Regions from separate parts of the Pseudovibrio sp. POLY-S9 genome, predicted to be linked through region 1. Evidence: riboswitches for the same ligand, from Rfam matches in the RefSeq annotation. Region 1 holds a riboswitch; the other holds the start of a gene.
What was found. A riboswitch is a leader RNA that binds a small molecule or an ion and turns the genes downstream of it on or off. The one in region 1 is predicted to bind S-adenosylmethionine.
Positions count from the first base shown of each region.

Region 2: it holds a riboswitch for S-adenosylmethionine, as region 1 does, so the genes downstream of both, PPL9_RS00300 (O-succinylhomoserine sulfhydrylase) here and PPL9_RS16510 (hypothetical protein) in region 1, are expected to answer to the same signal.

Region 1 is NZ_LCWX01000166.1:77,574-84,943, reverse strand. Features, by position in the region: partial or broken gene PPL9_RS16530 (helix-turn-helix domain-containing protein) at 1-63, shown strand, start outside; gene PPL9_RS16525 (group III truncated hemoglobin) at 144-557, shown strand; gene PPL9_RS16520 (acyl-CoA thioesterase) at 617-1,045, shown strand; gene PPL9_RS16515 (group III truncated hemoglobin) at 1,078-1,527, shown strand; gene PPL9_RS16510 (hypothetical protein) at 1,557-1,937, opposite strand; SAM-I-IV-variant riboswitch at 1,985-2,115, opposite strand; gene PPL9_RS16505 (PQQ-dependent sugar dehydrogenase) at 2,403-3,644, shown strand; gene msrA (peptide-methionine (S)-S-oxide reductase MsrA) at 3,730-4,359, opposite strand; gene PPL9_RS16495 (GNAT family N-acetyltransferase) at 4,478-4,945, opposite strand; gene PPL9_RS16490 (sugar porter family MFS transporter) at 5,242-6,630, shown strand; gene PPL9_RS16485 (alpha/beta fold hydrolase) at 7,369-7,370, opposite strand, start outside.
Region 2 is NZ_LCWX01000006.1:25,346-32,715, reverse strand. Features, by position in the region: gene PPL9_RS00310 (YigZ family protein) at 1-94, opposite strand, end outside; gene PPL9_RS00305 (2'-deoxycytidine 5'-triphosphate deaminase) at 99-1,205, opposite strand; SAM riboswitch at 1,329-1,406, shown strand; gene PPL9_RS00300 (O-succinylhomoserine sulfhydrylase) at 1,474-2,658, shown strand; gene PPL9_RS00295 (hypothetical protein) at 2,741-3,178, opposite strand; gene PPL9_RS00290 (hypothetical protein) at 3,320-4,213, opposite strand; gene PPL9_RS00285 (crosslink repair DNA glycosylase YcaQ family protein) at 4,301-5,512, opposite strand; gene PPL9_RS00280 (MAPEG family protein) at 5,637-6,170, shown strand; gene PPL9_RS00275 (methyltransferase domain-containing protein) at 6,174-7,025, opposite strand; gene PPL9_RS00270 (argininosuccinate synthase) at 7,232-7,370, opposite strand, start outside.

The DNA of each region.
Region 1 (7,370 bases):
CGCCTCTCTGGATATTACTGCCTCGAAAAGCCGGAGGTGCTACGAGCTGCCGCAGAGCTTTAAACTCGGTATTTGAGTAAAAGTGACCCGAAGTAACAAGAAGGGCATGGGCCTTGTTCTTGCAAGGCTCCTGAAACACCGAGATGACCTATCAGCATTTTGACATTCGCCCGCAGGACGAGTGTACACCAATCCATCCTGACCTGACGCATTCTCAAGTGCGTGCTTTGGTTGCCAGTCATTCAGATAAACTCCGTCACAATGGCGAGCTGGCATCAGTCTACCAAAATAGCATGAAGTGCGACTGGGAGGATTACGAAGCTCAGGCCGTGCGATTCTGGTGCTCCGCTCTCATGAAAGACAGAAGCTATTCTGGCCGTCCACTTGGCAAGTATCGTGGTGCTGCAAAGCAGGTATGCAGCGATGATATTGCCAGCTGGTTGAAATTATTCGAGAATGCAGTAGATGAATGCGTTGCTGAAACCGCTCGGGCCAACACCAAGAAATGTGCGACCCAGGTTGTTGATTGCTTCCATATGGCGATGATCCCTGCTTGAGTAGTTGAGCTTCGCCATGCATAGCATTTCCTCTGGTGGATCTACGGAGCTTTAGAACTATGAATGATACAAGAGACGCTGTCGAAGAAGAGCAGCCAATTGGTGAACTGACCACGCGCACAATGGCGATGCCGGCAGACACCAATGCTTCTGGCGATATCTTCGGCGGTTGGGTTGTCTCTCAAATGGATATTGCCGCCGGTATTGCAGCAAGCCAGTGCGCCATGGAGCGTGTTGTGACTGTTGCGATCGACAGCATGACCTTTATCCGCCCTGTTAAAGTGGGCGATGTAATGTGTGTCTACTCCAACGTCCTCCGTGTTGGCAGAACCTCTGTAACGCTTGCCATTGAGGCCTGGGCTTTACGCCACCGCTTTGGCTATCGCGAGAAGGTTACGAATGCTCAGTTCACCTTTGTTGCTGTTGACGATGACGGCAAACCGATTGTGATCTCTGAAGAGCAACGTGCTAAATACAACAAGGCTTAAGCGGATCGCGGACCAGGAATAGGAAACAAGCAGTGTCATCAAAAATTCCCGTTATGTCAGCGCGTGAACGGACACCGCTTGATCCTTCCATCACACCTGCCCAGATCAATCATCTGGTTGAGAGTTTTTACGGCAAGGTTCGCCAGCATGAAACGCTTGGGCCGATCTTCCTGAGAGAAATGGGTGAGGACTGGGGTCCGCATCTACACAAGATGAAGCACTTTTGGGCGTCTGTTCTGCTAAAAACTGGATCGTATAAAGGCAAGCCGGTTCCCGCTCACGCGAGAATTCAAGGGGTCACCACTGAGAATTTCCATGAGTGGATGGACCTGTTTGAAGACGAAGTCTATGCGATTTTCTCACCAGAAGCCGCACCGCTTCTTTTAGCAACTGCACAGCGCATCGCGCAGAGCCTGTGGCTTGCAATGTTCGCAGACCCATTTGCCACGCCTCCCGCAAAATTCGGCAGCCGCGCAGCTTAAAAATCAGTTCTTATTTTAGTGCAGCTTAACTAGCTCGGGAATTTCTTTTTCGAGCGCAGCGCGTTTTGCCTGAAGTACTCACGCAAGGCTTCCAGTTCTTCAGGACGACGACGTGCGGTATCCGCAAACAAGCGCTCGTCGACAACCGTGTGACAGCCTTCTGCCCAAAGCCGAAGCAACACAGCAAACCGGTCGGAGCGCTCGTCGGTGGTCAAAGGCGTATTCGGCTGTCGGGTTGAATTGGAAAGCAACCGACTGCGCAGCCCTTTTTCTAAAATCAGGCAATCCAGCAAATAGGCAGCAGTAAACTCGTCGGCAAGGTGTGCGACGGCTTCCCTCAAAGATTGAGGCACATATTCAGATACATACGATTGCCATGCAGACTGTGGCTGACCAGCAATATCAAACATTAAATCCTCCATCGGTTTCCCGAGGAGGACTGGCGCAAAATCCATTGAAACTACCGCTTGGTTGTTACGAATGATGAAGACAGCGTCCTCACTTCGAAACCACATCCCTTTTGGCGGAGACCACCTTGCCCGGTTAGGCAGGTTGGCGAGGGCGCCAGCCCTTCTCTTGATGATGCGTAGGATTTGGCACGAAAATGAGGCAATTGCAAGTGGGCACCTTTCCTTTGTTCTTTGTCCACACTTTCAAACTTACGTTGTGTCGTATTCTAGCACCACAAAACGCAACTTCCGCTAAGTGAATATCTTCAATTTTTGTGGTTCTATAAACCGAATTCCCGTCATATCTGAGTATTCTCCTCAGACTTTGAATGAGCGCATAGTGACGGCTCAAAAAGGCAGAGCATTCCAAATATTCCGATAAATTTTCTCAGTCAAATTTCTAGGTTCTTCAGGAAGGAAAAAACGATGTGCACCACAAAGCCCGTTCTCTTTGGAGTCCTGACAGGGTGCGCCTACGCCTTGCTGCTAACCACTTCTCTGGCAGCAACGACCACCAAAATGGTCGATGGTGTCAAAACAGAGTTTGTGGAGCAGGTCTCTGAAGAACAGAAAACTCTGGCTCGCAACGCTGAAGTTGTGGTCATGCCGAAAGGCTTCCACATCGAACCTTATGCAGCCGTGCCTGATGCCCGTCATATGGCCGTCGCGCCTGATGGCAAAACTGTCTTTGTAGGAACGACCACGGACAGAGTCTGGGTCGTTACTCCGGATGAAGAGGGCAAGAAAGCTGCAGAAGTTCGCCAGTTCGCTCCAGATCAATCCTTCATCATCCCCAACGGTGTGTGCTTCACAAAAGATGGCTCATTGGTCCTTGCAGAGCAAAACCGTGTTCTGAGTTTTCCGAACGCATTGGAAAACAAAGAGCAGGGCAAGCCAGCCTTGAAGGTGCTGGTCGGCAAGGGCATGCTTATCCCTCCCTCTGAAGAAAGCTACAATCACTCCTCCCGTGTGTGTGATCAGGGCCCGGATGACCGCATCTACATTTCTCTTGGCCAGCCTTACAACGTGCCGCCCAAGATGAAGCTGAAGCTTTATGACAGCCTCGGCATCGGCGGCATTATCTCCATCACCGCAGATGGTATGGACCGTCAGGTCTATGCGACCGGGATCAGAAACTCCGTGGGCCTGGAGTTCCATCCAAACTCCGGCAATCTCTGGTTTACCGACAATCAGGTGGACGGCATGGGTGATGACATCCCGCCCGAAGAGCTGAACAAGGCCACCGAGCCGGGCAAGAACTACGGTTTCCCATGGTATGGCGGTGGAACGGTCCGTACCCCGCACTACATCGACGAGCCTGTCCCAAGTGGCGTGGTGAACCCGGAAGTCGAACTGGATGCCCATGCCGCAAGTTTGGGCATGACGTTCTATCAGGGCGATATGTTCCCTGAAGAATACAAGGGCGGTGTCTTCATCGCGCAGCACGGCTCATGGGACCGCTCAGTGCCAATTGGCGCACGTGTGGTGTTTGTGCCCATCAACGAGAAAGAAGAAGCTGGCGCCCCAAGTATTGTCGCAACAGGCTGGATTGATGCCAGCGGCGATTATCTGGGCCGTCCGGTAGACGTGGTCGAGCTTGGCGACGGGTCTTTGTTGATCTCCGATGACTCTGCCGGAGGGATCTATCGCATGTACTACGAGGACTAGGGATCTCCTCTGACCTGCGACAACACACTTAAAAGCAAAAGACCAGAGCAGTGCCTCTGGTCTTCTTGAGTTCTATACTAAGCCCTTAGTGTTCGCCGGGGATACCTTTGTAAGCATTTGGACCCCAGACCTGCTTGACGCGCTGATCACGACCACAGCGATAGCGGTAGAACTTGTAGCGGATCGGGTTCTTCTCATAGTAGTTCTGATGATAATCTTCAGCGTCATAGAACGGAGCTGCAGTGCGGATCGGTGTTACAATCGGGCGGTTAACCTCACCTGATTTTCCAAGCGCTTTCTTGGAGGCCTTTGCAGCCTTCAGCTGCGCAGGAGAGGTCGCAAAGATGGTTGTCTGATAGCTCTCACCACGATCACAAAACTGACCACCAGCATCAGTTGGATCAACGGAATGCCAGAAGGCTGTCAGCAGCTCTTCATAAGACACCTTGGCCGGATCAAACTTCACTTCCAACGCTTCAATATGACCTGTGCCACCAGCAGAAACCTGCTTGTAGGTCGGGTTTGCACTGCGGCCACCCGTGTAACCAGATGTGGTCTCAAGGACGCCCTCGATCTTGTCAAAGTCGGACTCGATACACCAGAAGCAACCACCAGCGAAAATCGCGGTTTCGGTCTCAGCAGCTTGCGCAGGCTGGCTCACAGCATAAAGCAAAGGAAGAACGGCAAGGGCTTTTGCAGCTTTGCGTGCAATCATCTCAGATCCTTAAATCAGGTCATGCATTGGAATTTCCAAAACCCTAGCAGCCACCAGCCCACAACGGAAATGAAGTCACTTCAACAAAATGTCAATCAGCGAGAGCATGGTTCGCGTCTCAAACCTCGCAGGACATATTCCAACCGGTCACGTTAAAACCGGCCTTGTAATAGGTACGTATGGCGCCGTGATTGTCGGGGGCAACACGCAGTCCAATACGTGTCAGGCCATCTTTCTTGAATGTCGCCTTCAACGCCTCAAGAGCTTTGGAGGCATACCCCTTGCCACGATGTTCTGAGTAAACCAGAAAATCCATGATGAAGGCAGACGCATCATCCTGAAGGGAGTACCAGAGAAACCCAACTTCCACTTCGCCAGCCTTCGTCTTGTTGACGATGCTCAGCAGCTTATTGTGTTTGTTGCTTTTTCCCTCTGGAAAGGCCTTTGACAAGCCTTCCTCGGCTTTCTTCAGCGCGGCCTGTTCCTCCATTTTGCGATTATCCATCAGGTCCTGAGCGTATTCAGAGACGGAAATGATCTGAAACTCATCAAAACGAGCTGCGGGGAATTCCTGAAGAACAATCATGGTAAGTCCTGGTTGCCAAAGGTTGAAGCGCTTGGGAAGGCCTTGCGCTGATCATGCGACGGGAAGCTTAATTGAAGGCAAAGGCCGCGAAAAGCTCAATGCTGTAATTCCTAACAGGTGCGGTTTTAAGCCGCTGGATCATCATAGCGACACTGAAACGATCTAGGTTTTCTTTCCCGCATATGATCAAACGTTATTGGGGTCTTGCGAAAAACAGCTCAATTCAGGGCTGTGTGTCCTCCGGTTGGTTAGAGACCTCCGCCTATACTTTCCCTTGGTCTTTAAAGGGAATGCGCATGATTATCCTCCTGGCATGTATCGCCGTACTCTGTGGTTTGCTCTATGGCTACAACGAAGGCGTCATCGCTGGCGCTTATGAGCCCATCAAAGCAGAGTTTGAATTCTCTGCGTATTGGGGAGGGCTTCTGGTCGCATCCTTGTCCATCGGCGGTTTGATCGGAGCCTACCTGAGCGCCTATCTCAGCGACAGATTTGGCAGACGATCAACGGTCATCATCGCAGCCCTGTTTTTTATCACCGGAGCTGTCTTATCCAGTGTGGCGCAAGACCTTTTCATCCTCACATTCGCCCGTTCTCTCATCGGAATGGGGATTGGCCTGTCCTCAATGGCTGGCCCCCAATATGTCTCAGAAATTGCGCCGCGCAAGATCAGAGGCCGTATGCTGGGCGCATTTCAGTTCATGATCTCCTTTGGTGTCTTGATTGGCTACCTCTCCAATCTGATCACGCTTGATCTCGGCTACAGCGCAGAAGCCATTAATCGTTGGCAGTTCATGTTCCTCCTTTCCGCGATCCCTGCAGCGTTTCTGCTTTTTGGAATCTGGAGTGCCCCCGAAAGCCCGCGCTGGCTCGTTATGGCAAAGCGCTCAGCAGAGGCTGAGGCCGTCTTTGAAAAGATCGAACCAACCCGATCTGAGGCGTGGGTCAAAGGCAATGTGAAGCGGATTGAACAAGACCTCGCCGAAGTCGCAGACCAAAAGGGAGGTTGGCTGGACCTCATCAATCCACGAAACCGGCCTATCACCAGTTTCTGTGTCTTCACCTTCCTGTTTCAACAGCTCAGCGGCATCAATGCTGTCATCCTCTATGCACCGGAGCTTTTTGGCGACCTGGGCTTTTCTGAGGAGGCAAGCCGCTTGTCTGCAACAGTCGGGCTTGGCGCTGCACTCGCTCTGGCCGCAGCTGCCAGTTTGCTCCTTATTGACCGCGTTGGCCGCAGACCCCTGATGGTCTACGGATTGCCCGCCTGCGCACTCTCCCAGTTCCTGATCGTGGGAGGTTTTCTCATGGGGGACGGGATTGGCACGGCTTTGTCCGTCTCAGGTCTTTGCCTCTACGTGATCTCCTATTCCCTCTCCATGGGGCCGCTGCCATGGGTCTACATGTCAGAGGTATTCCCCAATTACCTGAGGGCCAAAGGCATGGTCGTAGCAGTAACCGTCAACTGGGTCTTCACATTCCTCGTTGTGTTCGGTTTCCCCAAATTGAACCAGCTCTTCACGATCACCGAGATCTTCCTGTTCTTCGCCATATGCTGTTGCATCGGAACCGTCTACGCCATCCGCCGCGCACCAGAGACCAAAGGTGTCTCTCTGGAGGATATCTACGAGCTGTTCCACAAAGGGGACAGCAAGACGGCTGAAAGGCCAGTCGCTGGCGAGTAAAACCACAAGCACCAAAAGCACCGCATGACCTCTCATGCAGTGGTGAAGCTAAAATCCCGAGAAACGGGAGGGGCAAGGCGAGCAGGCAATACCTGCGCATTGTATATAAATTAGTTTCTTCGGCATTGGCTGTCGCCTTGCCCGGGCGTTTTTGTATGAAACAAGGTCTCCACCGAAAGGCATTGGGAGCAGGTGCCTACCCATCACTGTGAGGTCTCACAAAACACAAGGCTTTGCTTCGAAACTCACCTCTTTGGGCAGTTGCTGTAAAGGACAGTTTGACTTGTCCCTGACAGCTGCAGCTGCCAGTGTAGACGCCCATCGGGTGACCAGCTTCCGCTTGGTCCCTGCACTAAAGACTTTCAAGGGGTGTTTCAACGAACCCGCCGGAGGATGCGTTATGTCTTCCGGTAGCCCCGCCCAGCCCACGCCGAACTGACGGTCGCTCCGCCAGCTGCCCGTGTACGTGGACACGAGATAATCTTAGGGCTGGCGGAACCAGGGGGAATAAGTTTTTGATGCAAACGCGACGAACGACAGCGTATCTCCGAAAAGTGGAAACCGGTTTTCGGATAAAGATATGCAAAAACAAAGACTAGAGCGCGTTCCGTTTGATTGAATTCAATCAAACGACAAGAATTCGCTGAAAGTAAAGAAATTAGAGCGTGAGGCGTGAATGCAAATGAACGCAACACGCTCTAAAGCAGCTCAGGTATTTCAATTTAAATGCGAACTGCTTT
Region 2 (7,370 bases), on a different contig from region 1:
CAAAGTCTACATGGGGTACCAGAAAGGCAAGAAAGCGTGACTTCTTTTCTTCCAGTATCGCGTTGTATTCCTGCTCAACGGTGAAGAGGGGCATCAGCTTATGCTCCTACCGGTTCTTTGCTTTTGAAGTGCTTGGAGAGCTTCAGAGCCTGACCCTGATAGTTGGAGCCAATGCCTTCGCCGTAAAGGGTTTCTGGCACTTCCTCCATGTGTTCGTAAACAAGGCGGCCAACCGTCTGGCCGTGTTCGACGATGAAGGGAACGTCGTGAGAGCGGACTTCTAGAACGGCTCTGGACCCTGTGCCACCAACGGTGGAGTGGCCGAAGCCGGGGTCGAAGAAGCCTGCGTAGTGGACGCGGAATTCGCCGACGAGCGGGTCGAATGGCACCATCTCAGCGGCGTATTGTGGTGGGACGTGGACGGCTTCCTGCGAGACCAGAATGTAGAACTCGTTCGGGTCGAGGATGAGCGTTGCATCGCCGCGATTGTACAGCGGCTCCCAGAAGTCTTCCGGGTCCTGCGCGTCTTTGCGGTCAACGTCGATCACACCTGTATGGCGCTTGGCACGGTAGCCGATGAGGCTGTCTTTGCCAGAGCCTTTCAGGTCGATGGACACCTGTACGCCGTTGTTGATGGCATCTTCGTCCTTGCCGCCAGACACCAGTGTGTGCTGGTTGTGCACTTTGGTCAGGTCTTCATCATTGATGAGGGTTTCACCATCGCGGAAGCGGATTTGGGACAGGCGAGAGCCTTCGCGGACCAGTACAGGGAAGGTCTTTGGAGAGATCTCAGCGTAGAGCGGGCCTTTGTAGCCGGCTTCAACACGGTCAAATGCGCGGCCCTGGTCTGTGATGACGCGGGTGAACACATCAATGCGGCCCGTGGAGCTTTTTGGATTGGCTGTTGCGGATTGCTCAGCCGGGAGGTCCAGCGCTTCCTGAAGGCGGACGATGTAAACGCAGTTGGTTTCCAGCACGGCGCCTTTGGAGAGGTCGATCTCGTGCAGGATGAGCTTTTCCAGCTTGTCTTCCACTTTCGCGTCGGGGCCGGGCAGAAAGGAGGCCCGGACACGCCATGCTTTGACGCCGAGGCGCAGGTCAAGACTGGCAGGTTGAATCTGGTCCTCGTCGGGCACTCTGTCTGCTTGAATTGCACCGCTGGCAAACATAGCTTCAATCGCTTTTGCCGGAAGAATGCCTGTCATTGTTGGTTCCGCCCCACTGGTACTCAAATCGTTCTGACACTGATTAACGTAAGTTTGATCTCTCGCCAAGTCTGCAACCTAAGCTGATTGATTGACCCTAGTGTATTTTCGAGGTAAAAACGCTGCCTATTCCGTGGTGATTTGGTCGACCGGCTTGCAACCACGTAAAACAAGTAGCTAAAGGGTCGGGTTCTTGTATAGACCTCGGCCCGCGCCGGGGTTTTTTAATGAAGGGGTAGAGCAATATCTCTTCGGGCAGGAATGAGCGATGACAGACGCAAAGAACTGGAAGCCAGCAACTCGGCTTGTTCATGGAGGCACAACGCGCTCCAGCTTTGGTGAAACATCCGAAGCTATCTTCCTTACACAAGGGTATGTTTACGACAGCTCAGAAGCGGCAGAAGCACGCTTTTTGGGCGAGAATCCGGGCTATATTTATTCCCGGTACGCAAACCCGACCGTAGGAATGTTCGAGCGACGAATGTGCGAACTGGAAGGCGCTGAGGCCGCACGCGGCACGGCTTCTGGTATGGCGGCTGTTAACTCTGCGATTATGGCCTGCGTTAAAGCTGGCGATCACGTGATTGCACCAAAGGCGCTGTTCGGTTCCTGCCGATACATCATCGAAAAGCTGCTGCCACGTTATGGTGTGGAGTCCACGCTGATTGATGGCACTGATATTGAGCAATGGAAAGCAGCTGTTCGTCCGAACACCACAGCGGCGTTTCTTGAAAGCCCAACCAACCCGACGCTTGAAGTGATCGATATTCCAGCTGTTGCGGATATTATTCACGAAGCTGGTGGACGGCTTATTGTAGACAACGTGTTTGCGACTGCTATCTGGCAGAGCCCGCTGGCCTTGGGTGCTGATGTGGTGATCTACTCTGCGACCAAGCATATTGACGGGCAGGGCCGATGTTTGGGCGGTATCGTGCTTTCCGATGAAAAGTGGATTGTGGAAGAATTCCATGACCCGTTCAAGCATACCGGACCTGCGATGAGCCCGTTCAACGCTTGGGTTCTGCTGAAAGGTCTGGAGACTTTGTCGTTGCGTGTTGAGCGTCAGACTGCGAATGCTGGCAAGCTGGCAGAGTTCCTTGCGGATCATTCTGCAGTGTCTCGCCTGATTTACCCGGGCCGCGCTGATCACCCACAGGCGGATATCGTGGCCAAGCAGATGCAGGGTGGGTCTACCATGCTGGCGTTTGATTTGGCGGGTGGTAAGGAAGCGGCCTTCAAGTTCTCCAATGCGTTGGAGATTGTCAGCCTTTCCAACAACCTTGGTGATGCGAAGAGCCTGATTACCCATCCGGCGACGACTACGCACCAGAGTGTTGCAGAAGATGCGCGTCTGGAGCTGGGCATTACAGACAAGACGCTTCGTCTTTCTGTTGGTCTGGAAGATGCAGATGACCTGCTGGAAGATGTTGCTAAGGCATTGGCCGCGCTTTAAGCGTGTTGCACATTATGACTGGCGTGAGGGCATCCAACCGGGTGCCCTTTATGCATTAAAGCGCAATGCTGCGGACTTGTTGTTAGCTGTTGCTGGTTGCCACAACTACATCTCGCCGTGCTCCGGACAAGGTGATGATGAAACCTGCAATGACATCCAGAAACGTGATGGTCATGAGCAGAAGGAAGAGCGGGGTGGCGGCTTCTTGCACCGAGAGAAACTCAATCAGGTAGGCCACGAGGATCAACAGAGACAAGCTGTGATCTACCAGTGAGAGTGTGCTGGTTCTGGTGGCTTTGATGATCTCAACGAAGAGCAGGACCAAAGTGCCTGCAAGCAGAAGGGTGGCGACATCCAGAGGAACGAGCAGTCCGGATGGCAGTGGGATCTGGAATACAATGGCAGCCCACGGGGTGACGTTGTAGCCTTGATCAAGCACCGGCTCTAGATCTTCAAACCACCTAAATGCCACAGCGTTGTAGAGCAAGAACGGAATGAGCGTGAGTGGAATAGTCCTCATGTGGTTGTCCCCGGAAGAGCTGGAAGCGGTATCCTATCGGAAAAGATTAACATTAATGCTGGGGGTCTGTGATGCCCTGAAACCGGGAGGGGTAACGCTTCGAGTGGTTTAATGCCTAGGGCTTTCATTTTAAGTGGAGTTCTAGGGAATACGACGCGTGCGATTGTGAATAGTGAGGGGGCGTCGCACACGTTCTGTCATGCGACGTTCTATGTGAGAGAGCTCATTATAGTTATCGACAGTGATGCCCTTCCAATATTTGACGATGGGAAGGCCTATGCGAAGTTGAAAAGCACCAATGGGATAGTTGATGTCGCTGTGATAGCGGATCTGTCCAACAAATGTGGTCTTCAATCCAGGTAGGCCAAACCAGCCTGCACGGGATATTTCAAATCGTCCTTGTGCCCCGCTTATCTCTTCAATGTTGTTGGCGGTTCTATAAAAGCCTCCTGCATAGATGCGGAGGCCGAACCCCAGATCATCAGTTCCGGGGAGGTCGTAGCCAATCTCTCCTGAAAGGTTGAGGAGAGGAATGCTTTCGCGTTGGTCTGTGCTACCCGGTTCCGGTTCCAGAATACGGACTTTGCTTGTCGGGAATTGTGCGTTGAAGCGAGCCTCATAGTTATTTGCCAGAAACTCGAGGCCCGTGGTGACTGCAGTTGCGGGGCCGCGTTCGTAATCTTCCTTGTAGTTCACGAAGATGTAGGTGCTGCCAATCAGGTTTGGCCGCACAAAGTGACGGAGGCCACCGCCAGCACTTATGAGATATACAGCATCAGAGGAGTTGCCGGAGCGGACATCAGCGAAGAACATGCCATGACTGTCCTGAAAGACTGGCGTGATGACTTCGGCGGCTCCAGATGTGTTATTGCGATCTGTCTCAAACAGGCCAATGAAGCGGGGTTGGTACTTGCCTTGCGGATTGAAGGTGAAGTGGTCGTCTAAATTGAAGAGAGGTTGGGCCTGGCTGGCAGAGGTATTCAGCGCCACAAGGCAGAGCAGAATACGCAACAAAGTTTGCAAAAGCTGGCCCATTTGCTCTCTTGGTGCTGACGAGAATGCGACGTTTACCAGCAGTATTGGAGGTTACTTACGTTTCTGATAGTCCCGCCATCCAGTGGGCTATCCTTGCCAAGCTGAGAGGAACTGAAGATCTTCACAGCCAGCAAACTGGGTGCATCGCTCCAGTTCAGCTTCCAATCGTTGTTGGCGGCCTTTGCCCATGCGAATGCCAGCCTCGGGCCAAAAGCGTTTTACAGCCAAAGCATTGGAGGCTTTGTCACGCTTCATATCAATGCGGCCAATCAACTTGTCCCCCTCCATTACGGGGAAGACATAATAGCCGTATTGCCGTTTTGGTTCAGGGACGAAGATTTCGATGCGATAATTGAAGTCAAAAAGAAACTCAGCGCGCTTGCGGTCTCTTAATGCCGGGTCGAATGGACTGAGGATGCGGATCCGTTGGGATGGGGCTTCGAGGGATCTCAGTTCATCTTCAATTGTTGGGCGTGCGAGACATAATTTGTGCTTCGTGTCGCTGGCAGGTTGAATCTCAACAAGGATCAGTTCCTGACGCTTCTGGGCTTGCTCACACCATGCTTTGACATCGGCAAGGTCTAATTTGTCCCAATAGGCTGCAATTTCGCTGGGCGTAGCGAAGCCGAGGCGGTCGATTGCGGAGTTGCAAGCCCACTCTATGGTTTCTGCATGGCTGGGTTTAGCGGAGCGGTGATCCTCAGGGATGACGCGTTCTGTCAGGTCATAGAGTTTTTGAAAGTTTTCACGCCGGGAGACGGAGATTTGTCCGGTCCGCCAGAGATATTCAAGTGCTGTTTTGGATGGGTTCCACTCCCACCACCCGCCTTTGCTGCGCTTCTCATCCTTGCCGACATCTGAGGTGCCAGCGGGGCCGTTTTCTTCGATATGCCGTAGAATGAGGTTGAGTTTTTCCTGATACTCCGCACCGCGCCAGACCTTCCAGCGGGATTGCAAGCTTTCTGCGCTCTTTTGGAAACGGTAGTGCCAATAAGGGAAGAACTCGGTTGGAATGATTGAGGCATCATGCGTCCAGTGCTCAAAGAGGCTTCTGTCATTTTCCAGCAGCTTCTTGAGATGTTTGGGGCGGTAACTTTGGCGGCGTGACCACAAGATCATGTGGTGCGCACGCTCTACTGTGTTGATGCTATCAACCTGCACAAAGCCAATGCGGTGAATGAGATCGAGGAGATCTTCTCCTTTCGAGGAGCCTGTTGGTGCTTCAAGAAGGGCGTGTTTCTGCAGAAACAAGCGGCGCGCAGCGGCGTTATCAACTTTTAAAACTAACTGCGCTTCCATAGTCATCAAAGTCTCCTGCTTGATCAGACGTGCCTAGGCTAGGAGAGGTAGCGCCTTGCCGCAAGCAGTCCGCAGCAGATAGCTGTGGGTTTGTTCCTATTATGTTCTCTAAGTGGAGGTTGCATTGGACTTTGCAGAAAAACAGCGGGGTGTGTTTCAGCGGATGATTGTTGGAGCGTTGGTGACCGCGATTGTGCTTTTGTTTGGTGCGCTTCTCAATCCATTTGGATTTGCCGCGGACTGGAATGCCTCTGAGCGACTTTGGGTGGCAGCGGTTTCATTGTTATCACTTGCCTTATTGCTGATGATTTCTATAGGTCGTCTGGCAATGCGTAGGTTTTATCATGCTGATGACATTGATGGAGGAGGGCTAACCCACGGCAGTGAGGAAGCCAGGATGCTGCAGAGCATTTTGCAAAATACACTTGAGCAGGGGGTGTTGGCGGGGTTCATCTACATTGCCTGGGCTGCGGTTATGCCCGGTAGCACGATGTCGGTACCGCTGTTAGCTGCGCTGCTGTTTGCGCTCGGGCGTATTCTGTTTTTTGCCAGCTATGAGAAGGGGGCACCATGGCGTGGAACCGGCTTTGCACTGACTTTCTACCCAAGCATTTTAATGCTGGTGGTTGTGCTGATAACGTTGATGGCCGGGTTGTAGCGCTCACGCTGGCATATAGCGAGCGACTACAAGATGTCCGAGCACAGGACTTTCGTGCTCTTGTCGGAGTGTGGTCTGCGTGAAGTCGAGGGTTGCAAAGTCGAATTGCTCCAAGAGATTGCGGAGATAATCTTCTGTATGCTTGAAGCGGCAACTGTCGCTCATCGTGTAGGGCTGGGTATTGGATGCAGGCTCCATCACAGCTTCAGCGGAGAACAGGAACACGCCATTCTTTTCGATGTTACTGGCGACACCTTCGAAGAGATCTTCCAATGAACCAAAGTACGGCAAGAGTTCTGATGCGAGTATCAAATCCCATTTCTGAGGATGATCTTGATCGAGAAACTCGTTGATTTCACATTGCTGGAGATCGTCGTAGATCTTCTTGTCTCTCGCCAGCTTGAGCATTTGCTTGGAAATGTCGACGCCAGTTTTATAAGGGATTTGATCTTCAAAAAGTTCGGCAGCTAAGCCAGTGCCACAACCTAGATCTAAAAGACGTTTAAAGGGGCCAAGCTTGAGAGTGTTGATCTTTTCGTGGATCTTGGTTGGTAGGCTGTATTGGAGGATCTCCAGTAGCTTGATATCGAAAAGCTTTGCTTTCTGGTCAAACAGAGCGGAAACATACTCAGCTGGCATACTGTCCAGCTTTTCTGAGTTCGCCTTTGCTCTTGGCAGATCGATGGTTTCCTCTGAATTTTCAGAGCACCCTTGCCCAAGAAGGTTCAGCAAGTGATCGGCAGCTCCGTTGAACTCTCCGGTCTCTTTGAGCTCGAGTACATGATCATAGATCATGAAATGTCGGAGGAAATCTGCAACGGGATTGGTTTCTTGTTCTTTTTTATCATTCTTCATCGCTGTCTAGTATCCTCGTCTTTGAATACTGACACGATTGAGCCATGAAAAAATTAATGAATAGTAAGCCTCTTTTGGTTGATCGTTTTTAGGTAAGTAACGGAAAGTAGCTGTATTTTTGTTGCTAGGTATTTCTCAAAATTAAACCCGCAGTGTTTCCACTGCGGGTTTAATAACTAATTTAAAGCTTAGGAGCTTTTACCCTTTCAGGCGTCTGTCAACTCTTTTGCTTTGGTCATCTGGTTCCGCTTTGCCAGTGTACGCAAACGCAGAGCGTTGAGGCGGATGAAGCCTGCAGCGTCTTTCTGGTCGTAAGCGCCGTGGTCATCTTCGAAGGTCACCAGC